One region of the Aeribacillus sp. SP014 genome, then DNA from elsewhere that is predicted to be linked to it. Evidence: a T-box and tRNA genes for the amino acid it is inferred to sense, from the RefSeq annotation. Region 1 holds a T-box; the other holds one or more tRNA genes.

Region 1 (8,732 bases):
CGGCAGTCGGTCAGGGAGCTTTGGCGATAGAATGCCGAGAAGATGATCATGAACTGCTTGCAGCTTTAAGAAAACTAAATGACGAACGGACGGAGAAAGCCGTTTTGACAGAGCGGGCTTTTTTGCATGATATGGAAGGAAGCTGTCAAGTGCCTATTGCCGGTTTAGCTCAAGTTGATGAAAATGAAGAAATTGTGTTAACAGCACTTGTTGCATCTCCGAATGGAAAAACGGTATATAAAGAGACGAAAACTGGAAAAGATCCGAATTTACTTGGAAAGGATATGGCAGCACTTCTATCGTCTCAAGGCGCCAAAGAGCTGGTCGAACAAGTGAGAAAGGAGCTAAACCATGAATGAGTGCTAAAAAACCATTGAATGGTTTTAATGTGTTAGTGACGAGAGCGAACAGCCAGGCTGCCGAATTCTCAAAGAAAATTCAAGCGGCAGGAGGCTGTCCTATAGAAGTTCCGTTAATTGCAACGAGGAAAACAGAAACGGATTTCAATGCCCTCCCCGTTTTAAAACAGTTAACATCTAAAGACTGGATTGTTTTTACTAGTGCAAACGGCGTTCAATATTTTTCCGAACATGTAAAAGACTTGTCATTGGAATTAGAAGATCTGAAAAACGTCAACGTTGCTTGTGTCGGTATAAAGACAAAAAACGCTGCGGAGAAAATAGGATGGAAGGTTTCTTTATGTCCTGAAGAGTTTCGTGCCGAAAGCTTAGCGGAAGAATTAATCGATCATGTTCGGCAAGACAGCAAAATAGTAATTGCCCGCGGGAATTTGGCACGCACTTATTTACGTGAAGTATTAACAGAAAAAAAGATTTTTTTCTTTGATTTTGTTGTTTATGAAACAATACAATTGTTGGAAAATGAAAAAGAAGTGTTGCATTTGCTTGAAAATAAAACGATTGATTTTATTACGCTGACGAGTTCTTCCACAGCTTCTGCATTTATGCAAATTGTCAAAAGAAACGGGCTGGAAAACAGGGTTCGGGATATTGTGTTTGTTTGCATCGGACCGATAACAAGAGATAAATTGCTGTCTTATAAAATAAAGTGTACTTGCATTATGCCGGAAAAATATACAATTGATGGAATGCTGGAAAAAATGTGTGCATACGCAGAAAAAAGGGAGGAATAGATCATGCTGAATTTTGCACGGCACAGACGATTGCGGCATACAGCTAATCTGCGGGCTATGGTCAGGGAAACCCGCCTTCATAAAGAAGATTTAATATATCCGATTTTTGTTGTCGAAGGAGAAAATCAAAAAAATCCAGTGCAATCGATGCCGGGAGTTTTTCAAGTTTCATTGGACCTGTTAAATGAAGAAATTGAAGAAGTTGTCAAGCTGGGAATTAAATCAGTTATTTTATTCGGCATTCCTCATGAAAAGGATGAAGTCGGTTCAGGAGCATACCATGATCACGGCATCGTGCAGCGGGCTATCGCTCAAATTAAACAGCGGCATTCTGATCTTGTCGTTATCGCAGATACTTGTCTATGCGAATATACTGATCACGGTCATTGCGGAGTTGTGGAAAACGGGCAAATTGTAAATGATGCTTCGTTAAAATTATTAGCCAAAACAGCTGTCAGCCAGGCAAAAGCCGGGGCGGATATAATTGCTCCATCCAATATGATGGATGGATTTGTCGCAGCCATTCGGGAAGCGCTTGATGAAGAAGGATTTGTTCATATTCCAATTATGTCATATGCGGTCAAATATGCCAGTGCTTTTTACGGACCGTTCCGGGAAGCAGCTGAAAGCACGCCGAAATTCGGTGATCGGAAGACGTACCAGATGGATCCGGCTAACAGGCTGGAGGCATTAAGGGAAGCAGAAGCAGATGTTGAACAAGGATGCGATTTTTTAATTGTGAAACCGGCGCTTTCTTATTTAGACATTGTCCGTGATGTTAAAAATCATTTTAACCTTCCTGTCGTTGCTTATAATGTAAGCGGCGAGTACTCAATGATTAAAGCGGCAGCTGAAAATGGATGGATTGATGAAAAAGGCACTGTCCTTGAAATGCTTACAAGCATGAAAAGAGCCGGCGCGGATTTAATAATTACGTACCATGCAAAAGATGTTGCCCGTTGGTTAGATGAACAGTCTGATTATTGAAAAGGGGGCTCATTTCATGAAATATGAACGTTCGAAAAAAGCATTTGAAAAAGCGAAGACGTTGATGCCCGGCGGGGTCAACAGCCCTGTGCGCGCGTTTAAATCCGTTCAAATGAATCCGATCTTTATTGAGCGCGGAAAAGGTTCTAAAGTGTATGACATTGATGGCAACGAATATATTGATTATGTTCTTTCATGGGGACCGTTAATTTTAGGACATGCCAATGACAGAGTTGTTGAAGCATTAAAGAAAATAGCGGAGCAAGGAACGAGCTTTGGGGCGCCGACCTTAATTGAAAATAAGCTGGCGGAGCTCGTTGTGGAGAGGGTTCCTTCCGTTGAAATTGTGCGGATGGTGAACTCTGGTACGGAAGCGACAATGAGCGCATTGCGCCTTGCCCGCGGATATACGGGAAGAAATAAAATTTTAAAATTTGAAGGATGTTATCATGGCCATGGAGATTCGCTGCTCATTAAGGCTGGATCAGGAGTTGCCACATTAGGGCTTCCGGATAGTCCAGGGGTGCCGGAAGGAATTGCCCAGCATACGATTACTGTTCCATATAATGATTTAGAGAGCGTCCGCTTTGCTTTTGAAAAATTTGGCGAAGACATAGCTGCCGTGATCGTCGAGCCAGTAGCCGGAAATATGGGTGTTGTACCGCCTAAAGAAGGCTTTTTAGAAGGCTTGCGCGAGATCACCAAACAATACGAATCGCTTCTGATTTTTGACGAAGTGATGACCGGTTTTCGCGTTGACTATCATTGCGCCCAAGGATACTTTGGAGTGACTCCGGATTTGACATGTTTAGGAAAAGTCATTGGAGGAGGACTTCCAGTCGGAGCCTATGGCGGACGGGCGGATATCATGGAAAAAATCGCTCCTGTCGGTCCTATTTATCAAGCGGGGACACTTTCAGGAAATCCGCTTGCGATGACAGCCGGATATGAAACACTCATTCAGCTTACACCAGACACATATAAAGAATTTAAAAGAAAAGCGGATAAATTAGAGGAAGGCTTGCGCAAAGCTGCTCAAAAATATGAAATCCCTCATACAATTAATAGAGCGGGATCAATGATCGGATTTTTCTTTACAAATGAAGATGTTGTCAATTACGAAAAAGCAAAAACATCAAACCTTGATTTTTTTGCAAAGTATTATCGTGTTATGGCGGATGAAGGCATTTACTTGCCTCCTTCCCAATTTGAAGGAATGTTTCTGTCAACAGAGCATTCGGATGAAGATATTGAAAAAACAATAGAAGCATGTGAAAAAGCTTTTTCGGTTTTGAGATAACGAGCTAAAAGGACTAGCTTCTGATTGAAGCTGGTCCTTTTATTTTTGTTTCCCGTGCATATTTTGCCATCCTCCTTCATACATCTTTAATGGCACGATAAATTAGATTGATTGGAGAAAGGAGGAAGTCCGCATGTCCATTGAAGAAACGTCCGTTTTACGATTTTCGGTAGAGGAATCGGTCTTGTTTCGCCATCATTTTCAACCTTCTGAACTATTGTCCATTTCACTGGAACCTGACATCTCAATTGAAGAACATGATGGATATGTAACGATAAAAGGTGCTCTAGAGCTTTCCGGAGAATACAAATTCGATGGAGAGGAGCAACAGAATGATAAACTTCTTCAAACCTCCTCCATCGCCCGTTATATACAAAATGTAGAAGCGAGAAATGACGGTGTAATGGAATTTAGACACGAGCTTCCGGTCGATATTACAATACCGAAAAAAAGAATTGCCAATTTAGAAGAGGTGTTTGTGGCGATTGAATCATTTGATTATGATTTTCCGGAAGCAAATGGTTTAAAGCTTATAGCTGATCTATCCATTTACGGAATTCGAGAAGAGCAGGCGGAAGAAACTGCTGCAAATGAAGTGGACGAGATCATAGATGCTGAAGCGGAAATCTCATCCGTTCGACAGTCTGATGAAAGGGAAGAAGATGAAACCGAATCAACGATCAAAGAAAATCGTTTCAACGATGAACCAATCAACAAAGCGGAAAATATTGAAAAAGACAATGAACAGAAAAGTCTTAATGAATATTTCGAATTCGATACAGCCGAACGCGATCAAAATGAGCAAATCGAACATGATCGTGATGCTGTTCAAAAGGATGACAATGAAGAGACGGCAGACATTGTTTTTATGATGCCATTAAAGAGAGAAGAAGAAACGGAAACGGATTACGATACATTCACTGTTGAAGCGAAGAAAAATCAAGTCAGTTTGGAAGAGAAAGGCCGCATAGAAGAAGAAAAGCCAGTGATCAATAAAATTTCCAATTATGTCGAAAAAGACGATGAAGAAAAAGAATCTGTAAGGAAAAATGATAACACCTTATATTTAACAAAATTGTTTACGAAAAATGAGGAAGAAGAATTTTCTAAATTAAGAATGTACATTGTCCAGCAGGGAGACTCGCTCGAAAATATTTGCGAACGCTACAACATTACGCTCCAGCAGCTCAATCGAGTAAATCAATTTCACCATGATAAAGAGATTAGTGAAGGAGACATTTTATATATCCCGGTTCTTGAAACACAACAAACGTAATTTTTGCAAGCGGCTTGAGAGGGATCCAACCACCTCAAGCTTTTCTTTATTTTCTTTAAAGGCGTGTGGGAAGATGAGCGATGATCTGAAAACGGCCATGAGGATTTTGCAGCATTATCCAATCAAACCGATTTATTTAGAGAAAAAAACAAAAAATGTCTTAAAAATTCATTGTGAAAAAAGAACATATGCTTTAAAACGAACAACGATTAAAAAGCAAAGAAACATTCTAAAATTATATTCAATTTTTCACGACTTTCCATCTTTAGGAATCGTGCCGATTTATAGGACAACGAACGGAAATGTGTTTGTTAATGACTCAACGCAATCGTTTTATTTAATGCCTTGGATGGAAGGTTCAATCGTTGATGAAAAAAATGCCTCAATCCTTTTTTTCCACTTAGCGAAACTCCATAAAAAAACAAAACAGGAAATCAACATACCTCTAGTTCAGCTCGAAAATGTGTATCAACAGATTCAGAACAAGTGGAAGAGAAATTTCAACCTGCTGGAAGCATTTATGGAACAAATCGAAAAAAAATGGTATATGTCGCCTTTTGAATTGGCGGTCTTCAGTTATTATTTTGAAACGAGGCAAGCCATCTTATTTGCTGAAGCAAAGCTTGATGAGTGGTATAACGAAATAAAGCAATCCTCTCACATGCGAATTGCACTGAACAAAGTAAATGTCTCCTTATCTCATTTTCTGTTAGATCCAAAAGGGAAAATTTATTTTATTAATATGGAAGATGCAGCATTTGCTACTCCAATTTACGACCTTTTCTTAATGTTTATGAACCTCTCCGAAGCGGAACCAACCGTTAGTGATCAAAATGTGCAATATATATCAGATTACGAAAAAGTGCTTCCTTTAACAAAAACTGAGAGATTGCTGTTGGTAAGCTATTTATCCTATCCAGCTAAATTATTAAAGCTTGTCCGGCAATATCAAAAAAAGAAAAGCGAAAAGGGAGAATTAGAATATTGCAAACAGCTGTTAAGAGCATACTGGCAAATGAAAAATACCGGGTACATTGCTTTAAAATGGAATGAAAAACTAGAAAACGATTCATTGGCATCAGAATGAATGGGGGATCTGGCAGCTTTAGCCCCGTTCCATATACAACGCGGCTGCTAGAAATAGTAAAATGGCTAATAAAATAATATCAAACATAGTTGGTAAAAGGATTGTTCGAATTCCCTGAAAAATCGTTAAAGGAACGATGAACTGTTCAAGAGTAGATCGGAATTGTTTAATAAACGATTGAATATAGTATGGTTTTATTTTTTTTCTCATGCTGATCACCTTCAACTTTGTTAATTTATATTATGAAATAAAGAACATTTTGTGATTTTTGTTTAAAGGTTAAGGAAGATGGGGAAAATATTGACGAAAAAAACAATTTTTTAGTACTATTAAATATAGAAATTTATATAGTTTGTGAAAATGTGTTGAAGGGGAGTAGTACAACGAACGACTCCTTCCAGAGAGGGAAATCGCAGGCTGGAAGATTTCCTAGGAGATCCCGTTGGAAAGTCGCCCTGGAGCAGCTTCCTTGAAAGCTTTTTAGTAAAGGGAGCCGGCATTAGCCGTTACCTGAAAGAAGTGCACAGACGTATCTGTGAAAAAAGGTGGTACCGCGAAAACATCTCCTTTCGTCCTTTTAGGATGGAAGGAGTTTTTATATTTTAGAATGAAAATAAGGAGGTTTTCATAAATATGTCGAATTCAGAAATCACTCTTTCCCCAAAATACGATCCGAAAACGGTTGAAGAGGATCGGTATGCATTTTGGCTCGAGGGAAAATTTTTTGAAGCAAAAGATGATGAGGGGAAAACTCCTTTCACGATCGTTATTCCTCCGCCAAACGTCACCGGTAAGCTTCACCTTGGACATGCATGGGATACAACTCTTCAAGATATTATTACCCGAATGAAGCGAATGCAAGGGTACGATGTTTTGTGGCTGCCAGGGATGGATCATGCGGGAATCGCCACACAAGCCAAGGTGGAAGCAAAGCTGCGCGAAGAAGGGAAAAGTCGGTATGATCTCGGGCGGGAAAAATTTGTAGAAGAAACATGGAAATGGAAGGAAGAATATGCAGACCATATTCGCAAACAATGGGCAAAATTAGGCCTAGGTCTTGACTACACAAGAGAGAGGTTCACCCTTGATGAAGGTCTTTCAAAAGCTGTAAGAGAGGTTTTTGTATCGCTTTATAAAAAAGGTCTTATTTACCGAGGAGAGTACATTATTAACTGGGATCCGGTGACAAAAACAGCCCTTTCCGATATCGAAGTCATTTATAAAGAAGTGAAAGGGGCACTTTATCATTTAAAATATCCGCTGGCTGATGGATCCGGATATATTGAAGTCGCGACCACTCGCCCGGAAACGATGCTTGGGGATACAGCAGTGGCAGTTCATCCTGATGATGATAGGTATAAGCATTTAATCGGAAAAACAGTGAAGCTGCCAATAACAGGACGGGAAATTCCGATCGTCGCAGATGAATATGTCGATATGGAATTCGGTTCAGGAGCAGTAAAAATAACTCCTGCACACGATCCGAACGACTTTGAAATCGGAAACCGCCACAATTTAGAAAGAATATTAGTCATGAATGAAGACGGGACAATGAATGAAAAAGCGGGAAAATATGAAGGAATGGATCGCTTTGAATGCCGGAAGCAGTTGGTGAAAGACCTGCAGGAGGAAGGAATTTTATTTAAAATTGAAGAGCATATCCATTCCGTAGGCCATAGTGAACGAAGCGGAGCAGTTATCGAGCCGTATTTATCAACTCAATGGTTTGTGAAAATGAAGCCTTTGGCCGAAGCTGCTTTGAACCTTCAGAAAACAGAAGGGAAAGTTCATTTTATTCCTGAACGATTTGAAAAAACGTATTTGCATTGGCTGGAAAACATTCGCGACTGGTGTATTTCCCGTCAGTTATGGTGGGGACATCGCATTCCAGCTTGGTATCATAAGGAAACAGGCGAAGTTTATGTTGATCATGAGCCGCCTAAAGATATTGAAAATTGGGAGCAGGATCCAGATGTGTTAGATACATGGTTCAGCTCTGCTTTATGGCCGTTTTCAACAATGGGCTGGCCTGATAAAGAGGCAAAAGATTATAAACGCTATTATCCGACAGATGTCCTTGTTACCGGGTATGACATTATTTTCTTTTGGGTTTCGCGGATGATTTTCCAAGGATTGGAGTTTACTGGGAAAAGACCGTTTAAAGATGTTTTGATTCATGGACTTGTGCGCGATTCAGAAGGAAGAAAAATGAGCAAATCATTAGGCAATGGCGTCGATCCGATGGATGTTATTGACAAATACGGTGCGGACTCTTTGCGCTACTTTTTAGCTACCGGCTCAAGCCCAGGACAGGATTTAAGATTTAGCTTTGAAAAAGTAGAAGCCGTGTGGAATTTTGCCAATAAAATATGGAACGCCTCCCGCTTTGTACTGATGAATTTGAACGGTTTAACATATGAAGAAATTGATTTAAACGGAAAAAAATCAGTGGTAGATAAATGGATTCTCACACGGTTAAATGAAACGATTGAGCTTGTCACAAGACTTGCGGAAAAATATGAATTTGGCGAAGCCGGTCGGGTGCTGTACAATTTTATTTGGGATGATTTTTGCGACTGGTATATTGAAATGGCAAAAATTCCGCTGTACGGAAATGATGAGGAAGCGAAAAAGACAACTCGTTCCATTTTGGCATATGTGTTAGATCAAACATTGCGACTCCTTCATCCTTTTATGCCGTTTATAACAGAAGAAATTTGGCAGCACCTTCCTCATCAGGGAGAATCGATTACAATTGCTTCATGGCCGGTTGTACGTCAGGAGCTTTCTGATGAAAAAGCTGCAAACGAAATGAAGCTTCTAGTTGATGTGATTCGCTCAGTCCGTAATATTCGCGCTGAAGTGAACACGCCGATGAAGAAGCAGGTGGATATGATCATTCATGCTCATAGTGAAGAAGTTAAAAACC
Region 2 (8,732 bases), 190 kb from region 1:
AATGGTTGAATTTATCGGGAACGGCATTACGTATTGGGACATTGCCAAAGCGGCAGCTATTCCGGCTATTCTATATTTTGCAGGGATTTGGATCATGACTCATTTTGAAGCAAAGCGAATCGGTTTAAGAGGCTTGTCAAAAGAAGAAATGCCGAATCGGAAAGAAATTTTGAAAAAACTGCATTTGTTAGCCCCGATCGTTGTTATTATTATTTTGCTAATGTCAGGAGTGACCGTTACACATGCTGCCATTTATTCGATATGTATTTCGATTGTCGCTGGATTTTTAAATCGTGAGAATCGGATGACATTTAAGGATATTGTATTAGCGCTCGTCGACGGCGCCCGTACAGCGTTAGGGGTTGCGGCAGCAACAGCCGCTGCTGGAATTATTGTCGGCGTTGTGACGAAAACCGGGCTTGGTTTGAAGCTTGCCAACGGGCTGCTTGATATCGCCGGGGGCAATCTCATTCCGACATTAATGCTGACGATGATAGCTTCGTTGATTCTTGGAATGGGTTCGCCGACTACAGCGAACTATGTTATTACCTCAACGATTGCTGCACCAGCGATTATTTTGTTGGGGGTACCTGATTTGTCTGCACATTTATTCGTGTTTTACTTCGGGATTATTGCCGACATTACACCGCCAGTTGCCCTCGCAGCCTTTGCCGCAGCCGGTGTATCAGGAGGAGAACCGATCCGAACGGGAATTCACTCTTCAAAATTGGCAATCGCCGCCTTTATCATTCCGTATATTTTCGTTTTGTCTCCGCAAATGTTAATGATTGATACGACATGGCTTGGAATTTTATGGGTAGTCTTTACGGCGTTTTGCGGAATGATCGCAATTGGAGCCGGGATGATCGGATATTGGATGAGAAAAATGCATTTGATTGAACGAATTGCCGCAGTCGTGGCCGGGCTGTTGCTGATTTATCCAGAACGTTTTTCAGACATTTCAGGTCTCATCATTTTCATCGCATTATATGCGTTTCAATATATATGGAAATACAAAGCTGATCAAAAAGTGAAGGGTGAGAGCATTTAAAGAAGACAGGTTGTCATGGAAGAATCGATCCATTGATTAGAACATGATTACAGGCGGAATCATTGAGACGCAGAATAAACGCGGAGAGCAATTCACATTGGAACGAACAAAATCAGGATAAAATGTCGGAGAGACAGAAAGGATGTGTTGGAATCAATCCATTAATTTGCAGAAGGCCGATTTATTTTTATGCTGCAAAATTCAAAATGTTGTTTAAGAAAAACCGCTTTATGTCACGAATAGGTGGGAAATGGAGCGGCATTTCAACCTAGACGGCAAAATGAAATCCGATAGAAAACGAAAATTTAAATCTATAAAAACCAAGCATAGAGGAAAAAATGAATGATCAGCTCTATAGGCGCGATTCTAAAACGGCAAAAAATAATGAAGTGGAAGCATCTTTGACACTTCCACTTCAATCATATTTGCTTGGAATCTTAATTGAAAAAACGATTAATCTTCAAACAATTCGTCCATTAACTCTTCAATTTCTTGTCTTCGTTTGCTTGTTTCTTGTTTATCGACATAATAACGGTTATTTTTCTGAATAATTACATCTCCCGTTTCTGCATTTTTAGGCAACTGGCTTTTTAAAATTTCGATTATTTTGCCGTTTTCATCTTCGCAGACTGCGATGTCATTTTCAAATCGATCAATAATAAATTTCATAATGTCCCACCTTATCTAGGAGTGAAAGATGTTTGTGCTTTATAAGTTTTGTTTTTATAAGTGGCTGATACATCGATTTTAACAGTATAACCTTTTGCAGCACGGCCGATTTTTACCGACAATGGCTTACCAATAGTACCGGTATAAGTGGTGTTTTTGCTTTTGTATTTAAAAACAGCTTTATATTTTGTTCCGTTTGGCAGCCCTTTTACATTCAGTATTATTGTAGAGTTTTGCTTTGGAGTTTTGTTATCGACACTTGCTGTTAATTTGTAGCTAGTTGGTTTGCTTGCTGTGCCGGACGATGCCACTTTTACATTAAAGGAAAGATTGGAGCCGTTCGTTGTTGCAACAATATGGCCTTGTTTATCCGTTCTAAAAGTGTTTATTTTGTATGCTTTCAGCCGATTGATCACATCTTGAGTAGGATGGCCGTATGAGTTCTTGCCGACGGAAATGACGGCATATGTCGGTTTTACTGAGTTTAACAGCGCTGTGCTTGTAGATGTTTTGGCACCATGGTGTCCTACTTTTAGGACGTCAGCTCGCAAATTTTGTTTAGCTTTAATCATATCCGATTCTGCTTTAAGTTCCGCATCGCCAGTGAAAAGAAATGATTTTTTACCGTAAGTAAGCTTTAAAACAGCACTCCAGTTATTTAAGTCGCTTTTTGGATATGCTTTGACAGGCCCAACGAATTTTGCGGTAACTCCTTTGATCGGCAAAGCAACATTTGCTTGAGCGGTCTTTATTTTTTTGCCTTCACGCTTAACAGCATTTAAAAAATCTTTGTAGCTTTCCGTCGTATGGCTGACTTTTGGCGCATACACCTGCTCTACTCGAAAAGCAGATAGCACAGTGTCCAGACCGCCAATATGATCTGCGTCCGGATGAGTTGCAATCATTATTTCGATATCATCCACTTTTTGCTTTTTCAAATAATTAACAACGTCATCTCCATAACTGTTATTTCCGCCATCAATGAGAATATCTTCTCCATTTGGAGCTTTTATGTAAATTGCGTCTCCTTGTCCGACATTAATAAAATGAACATACATATTTTTTGCCTGAGCGCTTGTTGTTTCGTGAAACGGGATCAACAGAAAAGAAAATGCAAACACTATCGAAAACAATAGCTTACGTAATTTCATCAAAATCACTCCGAGTACTGAATAGATCAAATTGATTATACAGCGTGGTAGGAAAAATTTACAAGATTTAATTTAGAAAATTTTATTTTTTTTTACAGAAAATTAAATTTTCTAGTCTAATTGAACTAAAGTCTCATCCGATTTTTTCATGCCGAAAAAAGAAGCCGACCCAAAAGGCTTGGATCGGCCTAAACAGACAAAGGTCTGTACATTTTTAATTTTGTTGAAATCTGGTCATTCCAAAATTTAATTTTTCCCAAAATTTAATTTTTCAAACGTAACTTTTGGTGAATGGAGGAATCAAAAAGTTTAAGTAAAAAAACTAGTTTGCATATTTTAAAACAAGGAGAAACGTAATTTGTTAAAAACAATTGATAAGAAGATTAAATAAAACTTTGTGTTGCTAATTATTGTTGTCGCCAATTAGCTCGCTGTACCTAACTTTATTTAGCGTAAAAACATATTGCACAGTCAAAAAAGGTGAATATAACTAAAATTATTAAAAAATACAATATGGCCGCGAGAAAATGGAAAATTTGAACGATATAAAAGGCGTAAACAAAATTTACATTTAAAAAAAATTACAAGTTAAATAGTCTGTTGAATAAACCTGATATTTTAATGTTTCGCCGTTAAAAAGTCGGCAAAAAAAGAGAAAAAGAAAACGCGATTCTTGTATTTCACAAGAACCACGTCTACTAAGGTTTTTAATGATGATTCCGACTGGGCTCGAACCAGCGACCTCCACCCTGTCAAGGTGGCGCTCTCCCTGCTGAGCTACGGAATCATATTAACAAAACAGATGAATTTCTAATGCGTTTTTTTGACAATTTCTATTGTAATGTTGTTATAAAAATATGTCAAGCCTCAATATGCAAGTTTTTTTACTTGCTGTAGTTTTTAATCATTGATAAGCTCTTTCTGGTCTTAGAATCTAAATTGATAAAAGGAAGTGCTTTTAATAGAAGCACAAATGTTGAGAATTATAAATTATGCGAAACGACCAACCGGATTACCGGGCGGTTTTTGTTTCTGATTGACGACAAAGTGTAACAGTAGTTATTTTTTCGTTTTATCTAAATAATCTGTAAGGAGTCCTCTTTGTTATACAAAATGATAGGAAAGAAAAACGAAAAACAGGAGTGTCCTTTTGCCATTTATGCAATATTTTTGAAATCGTTTTAATAATTTGATAGGATAACATTTATAATATCGATCATTTTTGAAAATCCTTATAAAGGAATGTGATAAAAAATGAAAAAAGACCAAGTCTTGGATCAGAGGCACCGCCCTTTGCGCGATTTGCGTATTTCTGTAACCGACCGATGTAATTTCCGGTGCACGTATTGTATGCCGAAAGAGATATTCGGAGACGATTATCAATTCCTTCCGAAGGATCACTTGTTGACGTTTGAAGAAATTGTCGAGCTCACGAAAATTTTTGTTGAGCTTGGCGTGAAGAAAATTAAGCTGACGGGAGGCGAACCGCTTCTTCGAAAGGATGTATATAAACTAATTGCCATGCTTTCAAAAATTGAAGGAATTCATGATATTGGTTTGACAACAAACGGCGTGTATTTAAAAAAGTATGGCTCAAAATTGTATGAAGCAGGTCTTCGCCGATTGAACATCAGCCTTGATGCGATTGATGACGATACGTTTCGACGTTTAAATGGCCGAGATGTATCAGCAAAGACGGTCTTGGCAAATATTGATTATGCTGTATCAGTCGGATTTTCGGTTAAAGTAAATATGGTTGTACAAAAAGGAGTAAATGATCACCAAATTTTGCCGATGACGGAATATTTTAAAAACAAGGGGATTCCATTAAGATTTATTGAATTTATGGATGTAGGCAATACAAACGGCTGGAATATGAAAGATGTCTTGATAAAAAAAGATATTGTAAAGATGATTAGTTCTGTTTATTCCATTGAACCAATTGATGAAAACTACTTTGGAGAGGTAGCCAAGAGATATCGTCATCAAGACACAGGTTCAGAAATCGGATTTATTACATCAGTATCAGAACCATTTTGTTCAAGCTGTACGAGGGCGCGTATTTCATCAGACGGAAAGCTGTACACTTGTTTATATGCCCACGAAGGATTTGATTTACGGGATTTCATTCGTTCAGGAAAAAGTCCAGAAGAAATCAAAATGGCTATTGAACGTGTTTGGCAAAATCGTAAAGATCAATATTCTGTTGAACGTACAGAAAACAAAGGTATGTTGAACAAAAATAAAATTGAGATGTCATATATAGGAGGATAAACAATCGGCGTTTGGTGATGAAATGCTGATTGTTTTTTTATTTTTTTAGAAAATTCGAAAGAGAAAAAATTAAAATTGAAATAGTAAAATTTTTAAACCATTAAAATATATTTTTATCTAATATATAGAAACAAGGAGGGGAGCAATTGGCTGATGTATTAATTGTTGATAATGATAAATCTGCTCGGAAGGATGTAAAGTCAATTATTGAAGATAGTAAATTCAGCTTTCTTTCCATTTATGAAGCAAGTACATCTCAACGAGGTATGATCCTTTTAAAGCAAAATCGACCGACTATACTCATTGTGGATATCTCCTTGCCAGATATAGACGGTATCAAATTAGGGAGATCAGCGTTAGAGCTGTATCCAGATTTGCCTGTGATTGTTGTGACTCAGTTAAAAATGTTCGAGTTTGTCCAGGAAGCGATCAACTCAGGTTTTTCAGCTTATTTGTTGAAACCGCTTTCCAAAAATGAACTGCTTGATACATTTGAGCGGATTTTGCCCAAAGGATTAAATAAAGAAATTAATCAAACCATCAATGGTAAAAGTCATTTTTCCTCTGACTTAAAAAATCCGATCGAAAGTGCCATTCAGTTTATTCAAATGAATTATGGTTATGCTCTTACTCTAAAAGAAGTGGCAAATCAAGTATATTTAAGTCCATCTTATTTCAGCCGATTGTTTAAAGAAGAAGTTGGTATGACATTTGTGGAATATTTATCGTTTGTTAGAGTTCAAAAAGCTAAAACGCTGCTTAGAGTTTCGAGTCTTCCGATTGAAATTATCGCTAACAATACCGGTTTTTCAAATGCAAGCTATTTTGCAACCGCTTTTAAAAAATTGGTTGGGAAGACGCCAAGAGAGTATCGGGAGCAGTTTCATTTTAAAGAATAGGAGGTGAAGTCGTGATTACGATTAAAAAGGAATTGGAACGCTGCAAAAAGGAAGGGTTATCAGGTGTTATTGGAACCATTATTTCTACAAAAGGATCTACCTACCAAAAGACAGGGGCAAAATGCTTCGTATCAGAAGATCGAAAGCTAACAGGTCTTTTAAGCGGAGGCTGCGTCGAAGCAGATATTGTAGAACATGCTGTAAAAGTGCTCGAAACGGGTAAGCCGGCAGTTCTCCACTATGATTTTTACGGAGAAGAGGATATTGTTTGGGGACTTGGTGTCGGCTGTAATGGGAAAATGAACATATTTTTACAACCATATCTGCCAAAAAAGCAGCCTGAAAGGACAGAAGTGATTGATCAATATTTTTCTCAATCCCTCCAAAAACAATTACACGCTGTCACGATCGTGAATGCGAAAGATGAAAATCTTCAAGGAAAAATGTGGATCCTAGACCCTTTGCAAAGTAATGACGACTCACTTATTACCGTTTCTGAAATTGCTCATGATTATCAACATCGAAAAAACAATTTAAAAAATGAAATGGTTTATTTAGGTGGTGAAAAAGAATTGTACGTATATTATGAATCATTAAGTCCACCACCACACTTAAAGATTTTTGGCGCAGGTCCTGATGCCATTCCGCTTGTCAAAATGGCGAAAAGCTTGAAATGGATTGTGACTGTTCTTGACCATCGTCCTACTTATTGCAATGAAAATAATTTTCCTGATGCTGATTTTATCCAAGTTTATCCTAAAGGGTCTGTTCCTGACGTTTCGTTTAATGAAAACACATATGTCATTATAATGACACACAATTATTTGCACGATCAAGAAATATTAGAATCCATCATTCATTCAAATGCGGCTTACATTGGCCTTTTAGGTCCGAAAAAAAGAACTGCCCAATTAATTGAAAGCAGCCAAACTCTAAAGGCTCATCCTTCTATTCAGCAAATTCATAGTCCTATTGGTCTTGATATTGGAGCGAAAACACCGGAAGAAATTGCCTTTAGTATTTTGGCTGAAATTATGACGGTGTACAGAGGAGGAACAGGAAAGAAATTATCAGAGCTGGCGGCAATGGCTTATTCCTAAAAAAGATACATCAGTCATAAAGGTGAAAAAACATATTTTGTTGAGTGTTATCAGCTGCAGTTTTTTAAAGTGGATGGTCAAACACAATCTATTAATACCATCTATTGGAAAGGTATTAACCAAAATACCGTGGATGTAAGTAAAAAATCTCAGTTAAGCGGTAGTGTTGCTGTCTTAACTCTGAACGGAAGTTTCTATGAAATAAGTAAACCGATTGGTTTTGGGGGATATTACCAATCAAGGCTGATTACATTGCTAAAAATAAGATTAAAAAATGCATCTGACAAGACTGACACCGTTGTTGCGTTATTGTGCCGTGATTCAATGCTATGAAAGAAATGGGAACCTGTTTATTGTTCAAGCAAAATATCGAATAAAAAGGTCATCCAGTTCTTTAAAGGGATGAGCCAAAAGGGCAAAAATTCGAAATGATATTTGTTTTGCTGCGATCGTAATATCCTCAAGTTATTGAGTCACCACAAAATTATGAGAGATTTCTTCGGAAGGAGGTAAGTTAAATGAGTAAAGTGATTGGGAAAAGAGTGACGCGTGTTGAAGATGCTAGATTATTGACTGGTCAGGGAAAATATATTGATGACATCGGTACCCCGCCGAATACTGGTCATGTGGCCATTTTAAGGAGCCCTTATCCGCATGCCAAAATTGTGTCTATCGATTATTCGGAAGCCTTAGAAATTCCTGGAGTAAAGGGTGTTGTAACAGGTAAGGATGTACATCCTCTATTAAATCCTTTTAGTGTTGGCGTCAGTGCTCCAGTACACTATTATCCAATTGCTATTGATAAAGTTCGTTTTGTAGGTGAGCCAGTAGCAGTTGTCGTGGCAAAAAACCGATATATTGCGGAGGATGCGTTAGAAAAAATTAAGGTGAAATATGAAAATCTTGAACCAATTGTAGATATTGAACGTGCGCTCGAAAAAGGAGCACCTATTTTACATGAAAATGTTGGTTCAAATATCGCTAATCATCGAACTTTTCATTATGGAGATGTAGAGAAGGCTTTTGAGCAGGCTGACAAAATCATCAAGCATCGTTTTCATTTTCCGAAATATTCTGCAACACCAGTTGAAACATATGGTATTGTCGCCCAATACGATCATAGCTCTGATAGTTATACAGTTCACGCAAACTTTCATGGACCGTTTGTACTCCATTCGATTATGGCAGGTGCATTAAAAATTCCAAGCAATCGGTTGCGGATTATTATACCAAAAGATATTGGAGGCAGCTATGGAATTAAGGCAGGAATATTTCCGTATATCGTTCTTTGTTCCGTTGTAAGCCGTCTCGTAGGCTGTCCAGTGAAATGGATCGAGGACAGGCAGGAGCATTTATCAGCTAGTTCAAGCTGTACGGATCGAGTCACATATATTGAAGCAGCAGTAAAAAATGACGGAAAAATACTCGGATTAAAAATGAAAATGATTGACAACGTTGGTGCATATATCCGGGCACCAGAGCCGGCATGTCTGTACCGGAACCATGCAAACACAACCGGCGCCTATGATATTCCAAACTTAATGATTGATGCGTATGCCGTTATGACGAATAAATTGCCAACAGGGCT

Evidence for each region. The T-box of region 1 lies ahead of ACVIJU_RS14635 (valine--tRNA ligase). A T-box ahead of a tRNA ligase gene usually reads a tRNA of that ligase, here a tRNA-Val.
Region 2: it has a tRNA-Val gene. The T-box ahead of ACVIJU_RS14635 (valine--tRNA ligase) is inferred to sense a tRNA for this amino acid. The anticodon was not compared.

Annotation. Positions count from the first base shown of each region.
Region 1 is NZ_JBSRXI010000001.1:2,989,013-2,997,744, reverse strand. Features, by position in the region: gene hemC (hydroxymethylbilane synthase) at 1-359, shown strand, start outside; gene ACVIJU_RS14665 (uroporphyrinogen-III synthase) at 356-1,153, shown strand; gene hemB (porphobilinogen synthase) at 1,157-2,140, shown strand; gene hemL (glutamate-1-semialdehyde 2,1-aminomutase) at 2,157-3,440, shown strand; gene spoVID (stage VI sporulation protein D) at 3,574-4,716, shown strand; gene ysxE (spore coat protein YsxE) at 4,790-5,803, shown strand; gene ACVIJU_RS14640 (hypothetical protein) at 5,822-6,013, opposite strand; T-box leader at 6,160-6,383, shown strand; gene ACVIJU_RS14635 (valine--tRNA ligase) at 6,437-8,732, shown strand, end outside.
Region 2 is NZ_JBSRXI010000001.1:3,180,440-3,189,171, reverse strand. Features, by position in the region: gene ACVIJU_RS15615 (TRAP transporter permease) at 1-1,051, shown strand, start outside; gene ACVIJU_RS15610 (DUF3006 domain-containing protein) at 1,505-1,720, opposite strand; partial or broken gene ACVIJU_RS15605 (ComEC/Rec2 family competence protein) at 2,044-2,871, opposite strand; tRNA gene ACVIJU_RS15600 (tRNA-Val) at 3,586-3,658, opposite strand; gene moaA (GTP 3',8-cyclase MoaA) at 4,126-5,145, shown strand; gene ACVIJU_RS15590 (response regulator transcription factor) at 5,292-6,044, shown strand; gene ACVIJU_RS15585 (XdhC family protein) at 6,056-7,144, shown strand; gene ACVIJU_RS15580 (hypothetical protein) at 7,214-7,477, shown strand; gene ACVIJU_RS15575 (xanthine dehydrogenase family protein molybdopterin-binding subunit) at 7,663-8,732, shown strand, end outside.